2 regions of the Streptomyces sp. NPDC013455 genome follow, and region 1 is predicted to be linked to the other one. Evidence: riboswitches for the same ligand, from Rfam matches in the RefSeq annotation. Region 1 holds a riboswitch; the other holds the start of a gene.

The links. Region 1 has a riboswitch for S-adenosylmethionine ahead of ABZ576_RS01065 (aminotransferase class V-fold PLP-dependent enzyme). Riboswitches for the same ligand answer to the same signal wherever they lie in the genome.
Region 2: linked by a shared signal. The riboswitch ahead of thrC (threonine synthase) and the one ahead of ABZ576_RS01065 (aminotransferase class V-fold PLP-dependent enzyme) in region 1 are both predicted to bind S-adenosylmethionine.

What each region holds. Positions count from the first base shown of each region.
Region 1 is NZ_JBEYCX010000001.1:241,147-248,812, reverse strand. It holds gene ABZ576_RS01080 (Rieske 2Fe-2S domain-containing protein) at 1-204, shown strand, start outside; gene ABZ576_RS01075 (cytochrome bc complex cytochrome b subunit) at 201-1,838, shown strand; gene trpD (anthranilate phosphoribosyltransferase) at 1,958-3,022, shown strand; SAM riboswitch class IV at 3,097-3,213, shown strand; gene ABZ576_RS01065 (aminotransferase class V-fold PLP-dependent enzyme) at 3,343-4,704, shown strand; gene ABZ576_RS01060 (PQQ-binding-like beta-propeller repeat protein) at 4,791-7,244, shown strand; gene ABZ576_RS01055 (Lrp/AsnC ligand binding domain-containing protein) at 7,241-7,522, opposite strand; gene ABZ576_RS01050 (rhomboid family intramembrane serine protease) at 7,519-7,666, opposite strand, start outside.
Region 2 is NZ_JBEYCX010000002.1:128,552-136,217, reverse strand. It holds gene groL (chaperonin GroEL) at 1-1,245, opposite strand, end outside; gene ABZ576_RS04740 (cold-shock protein) at 1,544-1,747, opposite strand; gene ABZ576_RS04735 (MoaD/ThiS family protein) at 2,178-2,453, opposite strand; gene thrC (threonine synthase) at 2,450-3,727, opposite strand; SAM riboswitch class I at 3,745-3,901, opposite strand; gene ABZ576_RS04725 (glucosyl-3-phosphoglycerate synthase) at 4,033-4,977, shown strand; gene ABZ576_RS04720 (trehalose-6-phosphate synthase) at 5,062-6,492, shown strand; gene otsB (trehalose-phosphatase) at 6,551-7,384, opposite strand; gene ABZ576_RS04710 (DUF3263 domain-containing protein) at 7,457-7,666, opposite strand, start outside.

The sequences.
Region 1 (7,666 bases):
TCCCTGTACGAGCAGCAGACGCACCACGTGCTGTGCCCGTGCCACCAGTCCACCTTCGACCTCTCCGACGGTGCCCGAGTGATCTTCGGCCCCGCCGGCCACGCCCTGCCCCAGCTGCGCATCGGTGTGGACAGTGAGGGTTACCTCCAGGCGCTCGGCGACTTCGAGGAGCCCGTCGGTCCTGCATTCTGGGAGCGCGGATGAGCACTACACCCAACGAAGCACCCCGCTCTCGCGGGAAGGCACCGGCCGGCGAGCGCGTCGCCGACTGGGCCGACGGCCGGCTCGGGATCTACTCCCTGGCCAAGGCCAACATGCGCAAGATCTTCCCCGACCACTGGTCGTTCATGCTGGGTGAGGTCTGCCTCTACAGCTTCATCATCATCATCCTGACGGGTGTCTACCTGACGCTGTTCTTCCACCCGTCGATGAACGAGGTGGAGTACCACGGCTCCTACGTCCCGCTCCAGGGACAGCTGATGTCCGAGGCGTTCAGCTCGACCCTGCACATCTCCTTCGACGTGCGCGGTGGTCTGCTCATCCGGCAGATCCACCACTGGGCCGCCCTGATCTTCCTCGCCGGCATGTTCGTGCACATGATGCGCGTGTTCTTCACCGGCGCGTTCCGCAAGCCGCGTGAGATCAACTGGCTGTTCGGCTTCCTGCTGTTCGTCCTCGGCATGTTCACCGGTTTCACCGGTTACTCGCTCCCGGACGACCTGCTCTCCGGCACCGGTGTCCGCTTCACCCAGGGCGCGATCCTGTCCGTGCCGATCGTCGGCACGTACATCTCGATGTTCCTCTTCGGCGGCGAGTTCCCCGGCCACGACTTCGTCGCCCGGTTCTACTCGATCCACATCCTGCTGCTGCCGGGCATCATGCTCGGCCTGGTCGTGGGCCACCTGATCCTGGTCTTCTACCACAAGCACACGCAGTTCGCGGGTCCCGGCAAGACCGAGAAGAACGTCGTCGGCATGCCGCTGCTGCCGGTCTACATGGCCAAGGCCGGAGGCTTCTTCTTCCTGGTCTTCGGTGTCATCGCGGCCATCGCGGCGGTCGCCCAGATCAACCCGATCTGGGCCATGGGCCCCTACCGTCCGGACCAGGTGTCCACCGGCGCCCAGCCCGACTGGTACATGGGCTTCGCCGAGGGTCTCGTCCGCTACATGCCGGGCTGGGAGATCAACTTCTGGGGTCACACGCTCGTCCTGGGCGTGTTCATCCCGCTGGTGCTCTTCGGTCTGGTCCTGGTGGCGATCGCGGTCTACCCGTTCATCGAGTCCTGGGTCACCGGCGACAAGAGCGAGCACCACATCCTGGACCGCCCGCGCAACGCCCCGACCCGCACCGCCTTCGGTGTGGCCTGGGTGACGGTCTACATGATCGGCCTGGTCGGTGGTGGCAACGACCTCATCGCCACCCACTTCCACCTGTCGATCAACGCCGTGACCTGGTTCGTCCGGATCTTCTTCTTCGCCGGACCGGTGATCGCGTTCATCGTCACCAAGCGGATCTGCCTGGGTCTCCAGCGCCGCGACCGGGACAAGGTGCTGCACGGCCGGGAGACCGGCATCATCAAGCGGCTCCCGCACGGTGAGTTCATCGAGGTGCACGAGCCGCTCAGCCAGGAGCAGCTGCACACCCTCACGGCCCACCACCAGTACGAGCCGGCCCAGATCGGCCCGAAGGTCGACGAGAACGGTGTCGAGCGCAAGGTGACGGCTTCGGAGAAGCTGCGCGCCAAGCTCTCCAACGCCTACTACGGCGAGGACAACCAGATCCCGAAGCCGACCGTCGAGGAGTACAAGGAGATCACGAGCGGCCACGGCCACCACTGATCCCCGCGTCGCCACGCCACGCAGAAGGGCCCCGTCCGCGAGCCGGACGGGGCCCTTCGCCGTGTCCCGGGCTGGATAGGGTGGGAGCACCCTGTTCTCACGACACCCAGGAGCGGCTGATGAGCGCTGTGACCCCCGCTGGAGGCGACACCGCGGCGGGCCGCTCCTGGCCCGTCCTGCTGAACGGTCTGCTGGACGGCCGGGACCTGTCCGCCGACGACACCGCCTGGGCGATGGACCTGATCATGCGCGGGGAGGCGACCGACGCGCAGATCGCCGGGTTCATGGTGGCGCTGCGCGCCAAGGGCGAGACGGTGCAGGAGATCGCCGGACTCGTCCGCACCATGTACGCGCACGCGAACGTGATCGAGGTGCCCGGCCCGGCCGTCGACATCGTCGGCACCGGCGGCGACGGCGCCAAGACGGTGAACATCTCCACCATGTCCTCGATCGTCGTCGCGGGCACCGGCGCGAAGGTGGTCAAGCACGGCAACCGCGCCGCGTCCTCCGCCTCCGGCTCCTCCGACGTCCTGGAGAAGCTCGGCATCAACCTGAACCTGACCCCGCGGCGGGTCGCGGAGGTCGCCGAGGAAGCCGGCATCACCATCTGCTTCGCGGTGCGCTTCCACCCGTCCCTGCGCCATGTCGCGGGCGCGCGTTCCCAGCTGGGCATCCGGACCACCTTCAACGTGCTCGGTCCGCTGACCAACCCGGCGCGGGTGCGCGCCCAGGCGGTCGGGGTCGCCGACCCGCGCATGGCGCCGATCGTGGCCGGTGTGCTCGCCGAGCGCGGCAACTCGGCGCTGGTCTTCCGCGGTGACGACGGCCTGGACGAGCTGACCGTCACCGCCACCTCCCGGGTGTGGGTGGTCCGGGACGGCAAGGTCGCGGAGGAGACCTTCGACCCGCGGGACGTCGGCATCGACCTCGTCCCCGTGGACGCCCTGCGCGGCGCCGACGCGGCCTACAACGCGGAGGTCGCCCGCCGCCTGCTGGACGGCGAGCGGGGAGCCGTACGGGACGCCGTGCTGCTGAACTCGGCGGCGGCGCTGGTGGCCCTCCGGCCGACACAGGCGCCGCTCGCCGACCAGCTGCGCGCCGGCATGGCGCTGGCCGCGGAGTCGATCGACTCGGGCGCGGCCAGGCGCACGCTGGACCGCTGGGTGGCCGTCAGCAACGCCTGACGCCATCGGAAGCCGTCCCGCGATCCGGACACGGGTTGCGGGACGCCGATCTTCTCGCGTACGTTTCCTGACCAGGTCATGAGTGACAGTCATGAGGCCCCGGCCGACTGTCCGGCAACCCTCCGTCCGTGGCGGGGTGCCCCGGGTGAAGACCAGGCCGTGCACAGCAAGGTGCACGGCAAGCGCGGATCCCTCACGCAACCAGGGATCCTGGTCGTCGAGGAGTCTCCCGTGAGCAAGCGAATGCGTTAGGGCCGCAGAGCCCCGCCTCCGCACACCCTTCTTCCTTCCTTCTCGCGTTCCTGTCACGGGAGTTCGCCATGTCTGTCTTCAGCACTGCCGCCGACCAGTCCGTTTGCGCCCCGCTGCCCGTTCTGGGACGGGATGTCACCGTCCCGCTGGTCACCGGCGGCGAAGTCACCTACGCCGCCCTCGACTACGCGGCCAGCGCCCCCGCCCTCCAGCGCGTCTGGGACGACGTCGCCGCCTACGCGCCGTACTACGGCAGCGTCCACCGCGGCGCCGGCTACCTCTCCCAGCTCTCCACCGACCTGTTCGAGAAGGCCCGCGAGACGGTCGCCGCGTTCCTCGGCTGCCGCCCGGCCGACCAGGTCGTCTTCACCCGCTCGACCACCGACTCCCTGAACCTGCTGGCCCGCGCCCTGCCCGCCGGCTGCCGGGTCTTCGTCTTCGAGACCGAGCACCACGCCTCCCTGCTGCCCTGGCAGGACGCGCAGGTCACCTACCTCGACGCCCCGCGCACCCCGGGGCAGGCCGTACGGACCCTGGAGCGGGCCCTGGCCGACCGGGACCCCCACGGCCCGGCCCTGGTCTGCGTCACCGGCGCCTCCAACGTCACCGGGGAGCTGTGGCCGGTGCGGGAACTGGCCGCCGCCGCGCACGCCCACGGCGCCCGGATCGTGCTGGACGCCGCCCAGCTGGCCCCGCACCACCCCCTCGACATCGGCGACCTGGACGTCGACTGGGTCGCCTTCTCCGGGCACAAGCTGTACGCCCCCTTCGGCTCCGGCGTCCTGGCCGGCCGCGCCGACTGGCTCCAGGCGGCCGAGCCGTACCTCGCGGGCGGCGGCGCCAGCCGCAAGGTCACCCGGCGCGAGGACGGCGGCGTGGCCGTCGAGTGGCACGAGACCGCGGCCCGGCACGAGGCCGGCTCCCCGAACGTCATCGGCGCCTACGCCGTCGCGTCGGCCTGCAAGGCCCTGACGGAGGCGGGCTGGGACACCCTCGTCGCCCGCGAACAGCACCTCGTCCGCACGGTCCGCGAGGGCCTCGCCGAGGTGCCCGAGGTACGGATCCTCTCCCTCTTCGGCGACGACGCCCCGCGCGTCGGCGTCATCTCCTTCGTGGTCGAGGGCTGGAACAGCTCCCACTTCGCCGCCGCCCTCTCCGCCGAGTACGGCATCGGCGTACGCGACGGCCTCTTCTGCGCCCACCCCCTGGTGCGCACCCTGCTCGGCAGCGACCCGCAGTCCCAGGGCGAGTGCGGGGCGCCGGAGGCGGCGCCGGGGGAGAAGTCCCTCAACGCCATCCGCGTCAGCTTCGGCGCGGGCACCCCCGACGAACACGTCGAGCGCTTCGTCGCGGCGGTGAAGGAACTGGTGCGGGACGGCGCCAAGTGGCGGTACCGCACGGAGGGGGGCCGCTGCGTGCCGGCGGTGTGAGCGGCGCCGGCACACCTGCGCGGCCGGCGGCCGGGCGGGCGCGTATAACCTCCCCCTGAGACCACGTTGGACAGGGGGAGCCCGGAGTGCAGCCGCTGCGCGCAACCGACCCGCGCCACATCGGCCCGTACGAGGTCACGCACCGGCTCGGCGCCGGCGGCATGGGGGAGGTCTACCTCGCCCGTTCCCGCACGGGGCTCGCGCTCGCGGTGAAGGTCGTACGGGCCGAGCACGCCGAGGACCGCACCTTCCGCGCCCGCTTCCGCCACGAGGTGCGCGCCGCGCAGACCGTCGGCGGCGCGGGCACGTACACCGCGCGGGTGGTGGACGCCGACACCGAGGCCGAACGGCCCTGGATGGCCACGGAGTTCGTGTCCGGTCCGAACCTGCGGGACGCGGTCCTGGACCACGGCGCGCTGCCCGAGTCCGCGGTCCGCCTGCTCGCCGCCGCGCTCGGCGAGGCGCTGGCCGCCATCCACGCCAAGGGCCTGGTCCACCGCGACCTGAAGCCGTCGAACATCCTGCTGGGCCCGGACGGGCCCCGGGTCATCGACTTCGGGATCGTCCGGGCCCTGGAGGCCACCGCGCTGACCCGCACCGGCGCGGTCGTCGGCTCGGTGGGCTACGTCTCGCCGGAGCAGATCCGCAACGGCGGACAGGTCGGCCCGCCCAGCGACGTGTTCTCCCTCGGCGCGGTCCTCGCCTACGCGGCGGCCGGCCGCGAGCCCTTCGGCGAGGGCCAGGACTCGGTGGTGCTGCTGCGCATCCTGACCCGCGACTTCGACCTGACCGGCGTACCGGACGGGCTGCGCCCGCTGGTGACGGCCTGTCTGCGGGAGGACCCGCTGGAGCGCCCGGAGCCGCCGGAGGTGGTGGCGGGCGCCGGCTTCACCCCCGCGACGCTGCGCGCCGCCGTGCGCCCCGGCTGGTACGGTCCCGCGGCCGCCCCGGGCCGGACCCCCGACGACCGCCCGAGCGGCGTGGAATACCTGTCACCCGCCACGCCGTCCCCGGCCGGCCCGTCCCCGGCCGGGGAGACTCCCGCCCCGGCCGCCCCGTCACCCGTCACCCCGGCCCCGGCCGATCCTTCTTCGGCCCTCGCCGGTCCGACGCCTGCCGCGGCCGGTCCGACGCCTGCCGCGGCCGGTCCGACGCCTGCCGCGGCCGGTCCGGCTCCCGCCGCGGCCGGTCCCGCCCCCGCCCGGCCGGCCGCTCCCGCGCCTGAGGCGCCCGGCGTCCCGGCCGGCGACCCGCCCCGCACCGCCCCGGCGTCCGTGCCCGCCACCGCCACCGCCACCGCACCCGACAGCCCGTCCCCCGCGTCCGCGCCGCCGACGCCGCGTGCCGCCGGGGACGGCTCGACCGCCGCACCCACCACCGTCGGCCGTCTCGGCCCCGTCGCCCCCGGGCGCCGCCGGCTCCTGAAGGCCCTCGCCGGGGGAGCCGTGGCCGTGGCCGGGGCCGGAGCCGGCGGCTGGCTGTGGGAGTACGGGTTCCGCACCGAGAGCGAGGGCCACAGCTCCCCTTCGCCCGCGCGGTCGGCCTCCGGTGCGGCCGGGCCCGCGGCCCTGCGCTGGCAGTACGACCTCGGCGCCCTCGGCGGCCTGGACGGGGCCTGCTGCGCGCTCTCCCCGGACGGTTCCGTCGTCTACGCCGGCACCTCCGGCGGCGTGCTGCACGCGATCTCCGCGGACGGCTCCGGGCACTGGAAGGTCCGGCTCGGCGACGACGTCTCCACCCCCGTGGCCACGCGGGACGCCGTGTACTGCGTGGTGGGCCTCGACAGCGAGGACGTGCGCCGGCTGACCGCGGTGAGTCCGTCCGGCAGTCCGCTGTGGACCCGCACCCTCGGCGACCGGGCGTACGCCGTCCCGGTGCCGCTCGGCGAGGACGTGCTCGTCCCTGTCGGCGGCACGGACGCGGGCGGGCTGCGCCGCTACGCTCCCGACGGCAGCGAGAAGTGGACCGCCAAGACCCCGGCCGGCCCCACCGGCACGCCCCTGGTCTCGGCCGGCGTGATCTACACGGGCAGCTACGGGGACACCCTGCTGGCGCTGGACGCGGCGGACGGCACGCCCAAGTGGCAGATCTCCGGGGGCACCGACATCACGGCCCTCGCCCTCGCGGGCACCACCCTGTTCGCGGACGCCGGCGCCGCCCGCCAGGGCTTCCGGACCACGGACGGCCGGCGGCTGTGGCGCAGGGAGGACGAGAGCGGGGCGCTGACCGCGGGGAACCGCGCGCTGGCGGTCGGCACGGAACAGGCGACGGTGTTCGGCGTCCGCGCGGCCGACGGCTCGCGCGCCTGGACGTACGACCTCCCCGGGAGCACGGCCCAGCCGTGGACGGTGGTGGCCGGCGACACCGTGTACGTCCGTGCGGGCGACCGGGTCTGGGCGCTGGACCTGAACGGGAAGCGACGCTGGAGCGCCACCCTCGGCCGCGACGCGGGCGACGACCAGCACACCCCGGTCGTCACCGGCAAGCGTCTCTACATCCCCTCGGGCACCGGCATCGCCGCGGTGGAGCTGAGCGGCTAGTTGTCGAGGCCGATCGCGAACGCCGCCTCCAGGTCGTGCTGGGAGTAGGTGCGGAACGCGACGTGCGTGTCGGTGCCCTCCACGCCGGGGATCTTGCTGATCCGGCCCGGGATGACCTCGGCGAGGTCCTCGTGCTGCCGGACCCGGACCATGGCGATCAGGTCGTAGGTGCCGGTGACCGAGAAGACCTCGCTGACGCTGTCCAGCGCGGCGATCCGCTCCGCGATCTCGGGGATCCGGTCCACGCTGGTCTTGATCAGAACGATCGCGGTGATCACGGCTGTCTCTCTCCCTCGGTGACCGGAGCTCGGGTGGCTTTCACTCTAGTCGCCCGCCCGTCGCCCACGACCGCCCCGCCCGGGCCGTCCTCCGGGCCCCTCCTCCTGCCGTACCGCGCCCACGCGTAACCGAACCCGAGGCCG
Region 2 (7,666 bases), on a different contig from region 1:
CACGCCACCACCGGCGACGATGCCCTCCTCGACGGCGGCCTTCGCGTTGCGGACGGCGTCCTCGATGCGGTGCTTGCGCTCCTTGAGCTCCACCTCGGTGGCGGCACCGGCCTTGATGACCGCGACACCGCCGGCGAGCTTCGCCAGGCGCTCCTGCAGCTTCTCGCGGTCGTAGTCGGAGTCGCTGTTCTCGATCTCGGCGCGGATCTGGTTGACGCGGCCGTTGACCTGGTCGGAGGAGCCGGCACCGTCGACGATGGTGGTCTCGTCCTTGGTGATGACGACCTTGCGGGCGCGGCCCAGGAGGTCCAGGGTCGCGTTCTCCAGCTTGAGGCCGACCTCCTCGGAGATGACCTCGCCGCCCGTGAGGATGGCGATGTCGCCGAGCATGGCCTTGCGGCGGTCGCCGAAGCCCGGGGCCTTGACGGCGACGGACTTGAAGGTGCCGCGGATCTTGTTGACGACCAGGGTCGACAGGGCCTCGCCCTCGACGTCCTCGGCGATGATCAGCAGCGGCTTGCCCGACTGCATGACCTTCTCCAGGAGCGGGAGCAGGTCCTTGACCGAGGAGATCTTGGAGTTGGCGATGAGGATGTACGGGTCCTCGAGCACCGCCTCCATGCGCTCCATGTCGGTCGCGAAGTAGGCGGAGATGTAGCCCTTGTCGAAGCGCATGCCCTCGGTGAGCTCGAGCTCCAGGCCGAAGGTGTTGCTCTCCTCGACGGTGATGACGCCTTCCTTGCCGACCTTGTCCATGGCCTCGGCGATCAGCTCGCCGATCTGGGTGTCGGCGGCGGAGATGGAGGCCGTGGAAGCGATCTGCTCCTTGGTCTCGACATCCTTCGCCTGCTCCAGCAGGGCGGCGGAGACGGCCTCGACGGCCTTCTCGATACCGCGCTTCAGAGCCATCGGGTTGGCACCGGCGGCGACGTTGCGCAGGCCCTCCTTGACCAGGGCCTGGGCGAGAACGGTCGCGGTGGTCGTACCGTCGCCGGCGACGTCGTCCGTCTTCTTGGCGACTTCCTTGACCAGCTCGGCGCCGATCTTCTCGTACGGGTCCTCGAGCTCGATCTCCTTGGCGATGGAGACACCATCGTTGGTGATCGTGGGGGCGCCCCACTTCTTCTCGAGGACGACGTTGCGGCCCTTGGGGCCGAGCGTCACCTTCACGGCGTCCGCGAGCTGGTTCATGCCGCGCTCGAGGCCGCGCCGCGCCTCCTCGTCGAACGCGATGATCTTGGCCATGTGAAGTGGTCCCTCCAGGACTGGGGGTGATTCCTTCGGACCGCGCCCGCGCCCGCGACGGACGGCTCGCCGGCCTCGTGGTTCCTTGCCCCACCCGGCCTACGGGCCTCACCGACCCGGTCCTTCACTGTCACTCTCACCTTCAGAGTGCTAACGCAATGATTAGCACTCGGCATGGTCGAGTGCAAGCGCCCCACGGGTGGAGGCGGGTGCCGTCAGCCGCCCGCGAACACCGGAACCCGGGCACGCGAAGGGCCCGCACCCTCTGCGAGGTGCGGGCCCTTCGTGCAAGAAACGTTCAGGCGGTGACGCGAACCATGTCGGCCTGCGGGCCCTTCTGGCCCTGCGAGATCTCGAACTCGACCCGCTGGCCCTCTTCCAGGGTGCGGTAGCCGTCCATCTGAATGGCGCTGTAGTGGACGAAGACGTCCGCACCACCGTCGACCGCGATGAAGCCGTACCCCTTCTCCGCGTTGAACCACTTGACGGTGCCCTGAGCCATGCCTAACTCCCCTATTACTGGCCCTTGCACAGATCCACACTTCGCGGACCCGGGTCAGACCTCACCCCCCATTGGCCGGGGGCGTGCGCCGGAACGCGTCGACCGCGGCTGAATGTATCTGTCCAACTGCCGTCTGCAACAGGTCAATCGGACGAGAAATCTGGACGCGAGGGGTCCGGAATCTGGTGAGAATTCATCCGAATTCAGGGCAATTCGGGCCTCACAAAGGCCACAAAAGCCGCATAAAACCCGCACACTTTGGCTACTTCTTGTCGGGCACGCGGCATGAATTCGGGGCCCGCGACCCGAAGGCCGCGGCCGTGTTCCCCAACTCTACCGCGCTCAATCACGCTGAATTGCCCCCTCCGTTTCTCTCACGGAGGGGGCAATCCGATGAACGGTCGGTAACCGGGGTTACCGAGGGTAATAATCAGCCGCCGGCAACGGCCGGGATGATGGAGACGCCGGCACCGTCGGGGGTCGCGGTTTCCAGGCCCTGCTCGAAACGGACGTCGTCGTCGTTGACGTACACGTTCACGAACCGGCGCAGCCTGCCCTGGTCGTCCAGGACCCGCGCGGCGATCCCGGTGTGGTTCTTCTCCAGGTCGGCGATGACCTCGGCGAGGGTCGCGCCCTCGGCGGCGACCTCGGCCCGGCCACCGGTGTAGGTGCGCAGGATGGTGGGGATGCGGACGGTCACGCTCATGCGAGGCCAGCCTCTCGGAAGGAGTCCAGGGTCGGGCGGATGGTGGCGGTGAGGCCGGTCCCGGCCACCGCGTCCAGGGTCTTCAGGCCGTCGCCGGTGTTGAGGACGACGGTGGTCTTCGCCGGGTCCAGCAGGCCCTCCTCGAGCAGCTTGCGGGTGACGCCGACGGTCACCCCGCCCGCCGTCTCCGCGAAGATGCCCTCCGTGCGCGCCAGCAGCTTGATGGCGTCCACGACCTCCTCGTCCGTCACGTCCTCCACGGCACCGCCGGTACGGCGGGCGATGTCCAGGACGTACGGGCCGTCGGCCGGATTGCCGATGGCGAGGGACTTGGCGATGGTGTCCGGCTTCTGGGGCCGGACGACGTCGTGCCCGGCCTTGAAGGCGGTGGAGACCGGGGAGCAGCCCGCGGCCTGCGCGCCGAAGATCTTGTACGGCTTGTCCTCGACCAGACCGAGCCCGATCAGCTCCTGGAGCCCCTTGTCGATCTTCGTGAGCTGGGAGCCGGAGGCGATCGGGACGACGATCTGGTCGGGCAGCCGCCAGCCGAGCTGCTCGCAGATCTCGTACGCCAGGGTCTTGGAGCCCTCCGCGTAGTACGGCCGCAGGTTGACGTTGACGAAGCCCCAGCCCTCGCCGGCCGGGTCGCCGATCAGTTCGGAGCAGAAGCGGTTGACGTCGTCGTAGTTGCCCTCGATGCCGACCAGCTCGCCGCCGTAGACCGCGGCCATGACGACCTTGCCCTGCTCCAGGTCGTGCGGGATGAACACGCAGGAGCGCAAGCCGGCCCGGGCGGCTGCGGCGCCGACGGCGCCGGCCAGGTTGCCGGTGGAGGAGCAGGAGAGGGTGGTGAAGCCGAAGGCGCGGGCGGCTTCCAGCGCCTGGGCGACCACGCGGTCCTTGAAGGAGTGCGTCGGGTTGCCGGAGTCGTCCTTGACGTACAGACCGCCGGTCACGCCCAGCTCGCCGGCGAGGTTGTCGGCCTTGACCAGCTTGGTCCAGCCCGGGTTCAGGTTGGGCTTGTCGGCGACGTCCGCCGGGACCGGCAGCAGCGGCGCGTAGCGCCAGATGTTGGCGGGGCCGGCCTCGATGCGGCGGCGGAGCTCTTCGGTGTCGTAGGCGGAGAAGTCGTAGGCGATCTCCAGCGGGCCGAAGCACTCCTCGCAGGCGAAGACCGGGCCGAGCGGCACCCGGTGACCGCACTCCCGACAGCTCAGAGCCGCGGCGGGGCCGAGGTCGACGGGGGTGGTGGTGGCAACTGTCTGCACAGCCATGGAGGCGAGGCCCTTTCTCCTCATCTTCCTCACGACGCACTTCGCCGTGAGACGGATTTGGCACCTTCCCTAGCCGGGAGCCTCGCGGAAACGATCAGAGCTGATCTACGAGAACCGACTGGAGGGTTGCCGGGGCTTCATCGGGCCGTGTCCCTCTGCCCCTCTGGATGAGCTGTATGCGGTTGTGGACGCTCGTGGACCCCCGACATGCGATGGTCACCGGCGTTGTTCAAGACTGTAACCGACGGCCGGGACAGTTGAGACAGTCGTCCGTACCGCGAGACAAGAGTGAGGAGCCGCTGACTGTGCTGGAAGAAGTCGAGCGCTGGCTGACCACCCGGTCCTGGTCCGTGGCCGACCGGCCGCTCCCCCGCGTACTCGCCGCCAAGCAGCGCACGGGCCAGACGATCAGCGTCGTGCTGCCCGCGCTCAACGAGGAGGAGACGGTCGGGGACATCGTCGCAGCCATCCGCCGCGACCTCGTCGAGCGGGTGCCGCTCGTCGACGAGGTCGTGGTCGTGGACTCCGGCTCCACCGACCGCACCTCCGAGGTCGCCGCCCGCGCCGGTGCCCGGGTCGTCCACCGCGACGAGATCCTGCCCCGCATCCCCGCCGTCCCCGGCAAGGGCGAGGTGCTGTGGCGCTCGCTGCTGGTGACCGGCGGGGACATCGTCTGCTTCATCGACGCCGACCTGCGGGAGTTCTCCTCCGACTTCGTCTCCGGGATCGTCGGCCCGCTGCTCACCGAGCCGGGCGTGGACCTGGTCAAGGCGATGTACGACCGCCCGCTCGCCGGATCGGCGGGCCAGGGCGGCCGGGTCACCGAGCTGATGGCCCGCCCGCTGCTGAACATGCACTGGCCGCAGCTCGCCGGTTTCGTGCAGCCGCTGGGCGGCGAGTACGCGGCCCGCCGCTCGCTGCTGGAGCAGCTGCCGTTCCCCGTCGGCTACGGCGTGGAGCTGGGCATGCTGGTGGACGCGCTGCACCTGGTCGGCCTGGACGCGCTGGCCCAGGTGGACGTGGGCGTGCGCAGGCACCGGCACCAGGACGGGCAGGCGCTGGGCCGGATGGCCGCCGCCATCTACCGCACGGCCCAGCTCCGGCTGGCCCGCGGCCATCTGATCCGGCCCGCGCTGACCCAGTTCGAGCGGGGCGAGGACGGGTTCGAACCCCGCACCTACTCGGTGGACACCGAGGAGCGGCCGCCCATGCTGGAGATCGCGGAGTACGCCGAGCGGAAGGTGGCGTGAACGCGCCGTATACGGCCGCCGTCCCGTACCGTCCCGGACGGACCGTACGTTTGAGCGTTTCCGGACCGGGCTAGGTTGAGGCGTATGGCTTCCACGCACGGTGCTGCTGACAAGGCTCGGGTGCTGGTCGCGTCGAATCGCGGCCCGGTCTCCTATCAGGTGAGCGAGGACGGCTCGCTGCACGCCCGGCGGGGCGGCGGCGGGGTGGTCTCCGGGCTCTCCGCCATCGGATCCGACGCGGAGTCGGTGTGGGTGTGCGCCGCGCTGGGCGACGGCGACCGGGCCGCCGTCCGGCGGGCGGGCGGCGGGCTGCTGCCGGCCGCGGACACCGGCGGGCAGCGGGTGCGGATGCTCGACATCGACGCGGCCGTGCACGACGAGGCGTACAACGGCATCGCCAACTCGGTGCTCTGGTTCGTCCACCACATGCTGTACCAGACCCCGCTGGAACCGGTCTTCGACGCGGAGTTCCGGCGGCAGTGGGCGTCGTACGAGGCGTACAACCGGGCGTTCGCCGAGGCGCTGGCGCAGGAGGCGGCCGAGGGCGCGGCGGTGGTGATCCAGGACTACCACCTGGCCCTCGCCCCGCGCATGCTCCGCCGGCTCCGCCCCGACCTGCGCATCGGCCACTTCTCGCACACCCCCTGGGCCCCGCCGGACTACTTCCGCGTGCTGCCCGACGACATCGCCGCCGAGCTGCTCGGCGGCATCCTGGGCGCGGACCGGGCGGCGTTCCTCACCCAGCGGTGGGCGGACGCGTTCACGGACTGCTGTCACGCGGTGCTCGGCCCCGGCATCCCCTCCGGCACCCGGATCGGGGTGCACGGGCTGGGCGCGGACGCGGACTTCCTGCGCAAGCGGGCGCACCAGGAGGACGTGGCCGAGCGGATGGCGGCGCTGCGCGAGGAGATCGGCCCGGGGCGCAGGACGATCGTCCGGGTGGACCGCACCGAGCTGTCCAAGAACATCGTGCGCGGGCTGCTGGCGTACGGGCAGTTGCTGGAGGACCACCCCGAGTGGCGGGAGAAGGTCGTCCACGTGGCGTTCGCCTACCCCTCCCGGCAGGACCTCGCCGTCTACCGCGACTACACCGCCGAGGTGCGGCGGGTCGCGGACGGCCTCAACGAGCGGTACGGCACCGCGGGCTGGACGCCGGTGGTGCTGCACGTGAAGGACGACTTCGCGCGCTCCCTGGCCGCGTACCGGCTGGCCGACGTGGCGCTGGTCAACCCCATCCGGGACGGCATGAACCTGGTCGCCAAGGAGGTCCCGGTCGTCTCCGACGAGGGCTGCGCGCTGGTGCTGTCGCGGGAGGCCGGGGCGTACGAGGAGCTGGGCGAGGACGCCTTCGTTGTGAACCCGTACGACATCGGGGGCACGGCACAGGCGCTGCACGAGGCGCTGAGCCTGCCGGCGGACGAGCGGGCGCAGCGGTCCAAGAGGCTGGCCGCGGCCGCCACCGCGCTGCCGCCGGCCCGGTGGTTCCTGGACCAGCTGGCGGAACTGCAGCGGTGACGGCCGGGCGGCCGCGGCCGCCGGAGGGACTCCGGCCGGCCGCGGCCGGGCCGCCGTGTCATCCCGTGGCGGCCGCCAGCCGCAGCAGCAGGGCCACGACTCCCTCGGGGCCGTCCACCACCAGGTCGGCCCGCTCCGCCAGCTCCGTGACCTCCGTGCTGCCGCTGCAGACCAGCAGGCCGGGGACGCCGTCGGCGCGCAGGGTGTCGATCGCGGCGAAGGCCGGGAGGTCGCCCAGGTCGTCGCCGGCGTAGACGACGCACTCGGCACCGGTGGCGCGGGCGTGGTCCAGCAGGGCCACGCCCTTGTCCATGCCCGGCGGACGCAGTTCCAGGACCAGGCGGCCGGGTTCCAGGATCAGTCCGTACCGGGTGGCGAGGCCGGCGAGGGGGACGCGCAGGGCCTCGAAGGCGGCCTGCGGATCGGCGGCGCGGCGGGTGTGGACGGCGACGGCCCGGCCCTTCTCCTCGATCCACGTGCCCCGTGCGGCGTCCGTGCGCTCCAGCAGGCCCGGCAGCTCGGCGCGGACGGCGGCCACGCCGGGGTGCGGGGGCGGCGCGGTGACCGCGCCGGTGGCCGCCTCCCAGCGTTCGGCGCCGTAGTGCCCGAGGACGGTGAGGTGTTCCAGGCCGGGCACACCGGCGAAGCCGCCGTAGGCGACCGCGACCTCGGCCGGGCGGCCGGTGATCACGGCGACGGAGGCGAGCCTGGGGGCGAGCGCGGCCAGCGCGGGTACGGCGTCGGGGTGGGCGCGGGCCTGCTCCGGGTCGGCGACGATCGGGGCCAGTGTGCCGTCGAAGTCCAGGCCGACGACCGCCGCGCTCGGCTTGGCCAGCAGGGCGGCGAGGCCGTCTTGTCCGGCCTGGGTCCGCGGGGTCGGCAGAGGGTCCATACAGCGACCCTATCCAGCATGGGCCGGGCTCACTCCCCCCGGCTCGTCGGCCACGGACCGGGGCCCGGTGGCTCAGCGCTCCGCGCGCCGTGCCTCCCGGACCCGCCGCAGCCGGTTCACCGTCACCGGGTCGTGGGCCAGTGCCCGCTCGTCGTCCAGCAGGGCGTTGAGGAGCTGGTAGTAGCGCACGGGGGCCAGCCCCAGCTCCTCGCGGATCGCCCGCTCCTTCGCGCCGGCGCCGGGAAAGCCCCGGCGCTCCAGCGCGAGGATGGCCTTTTCACG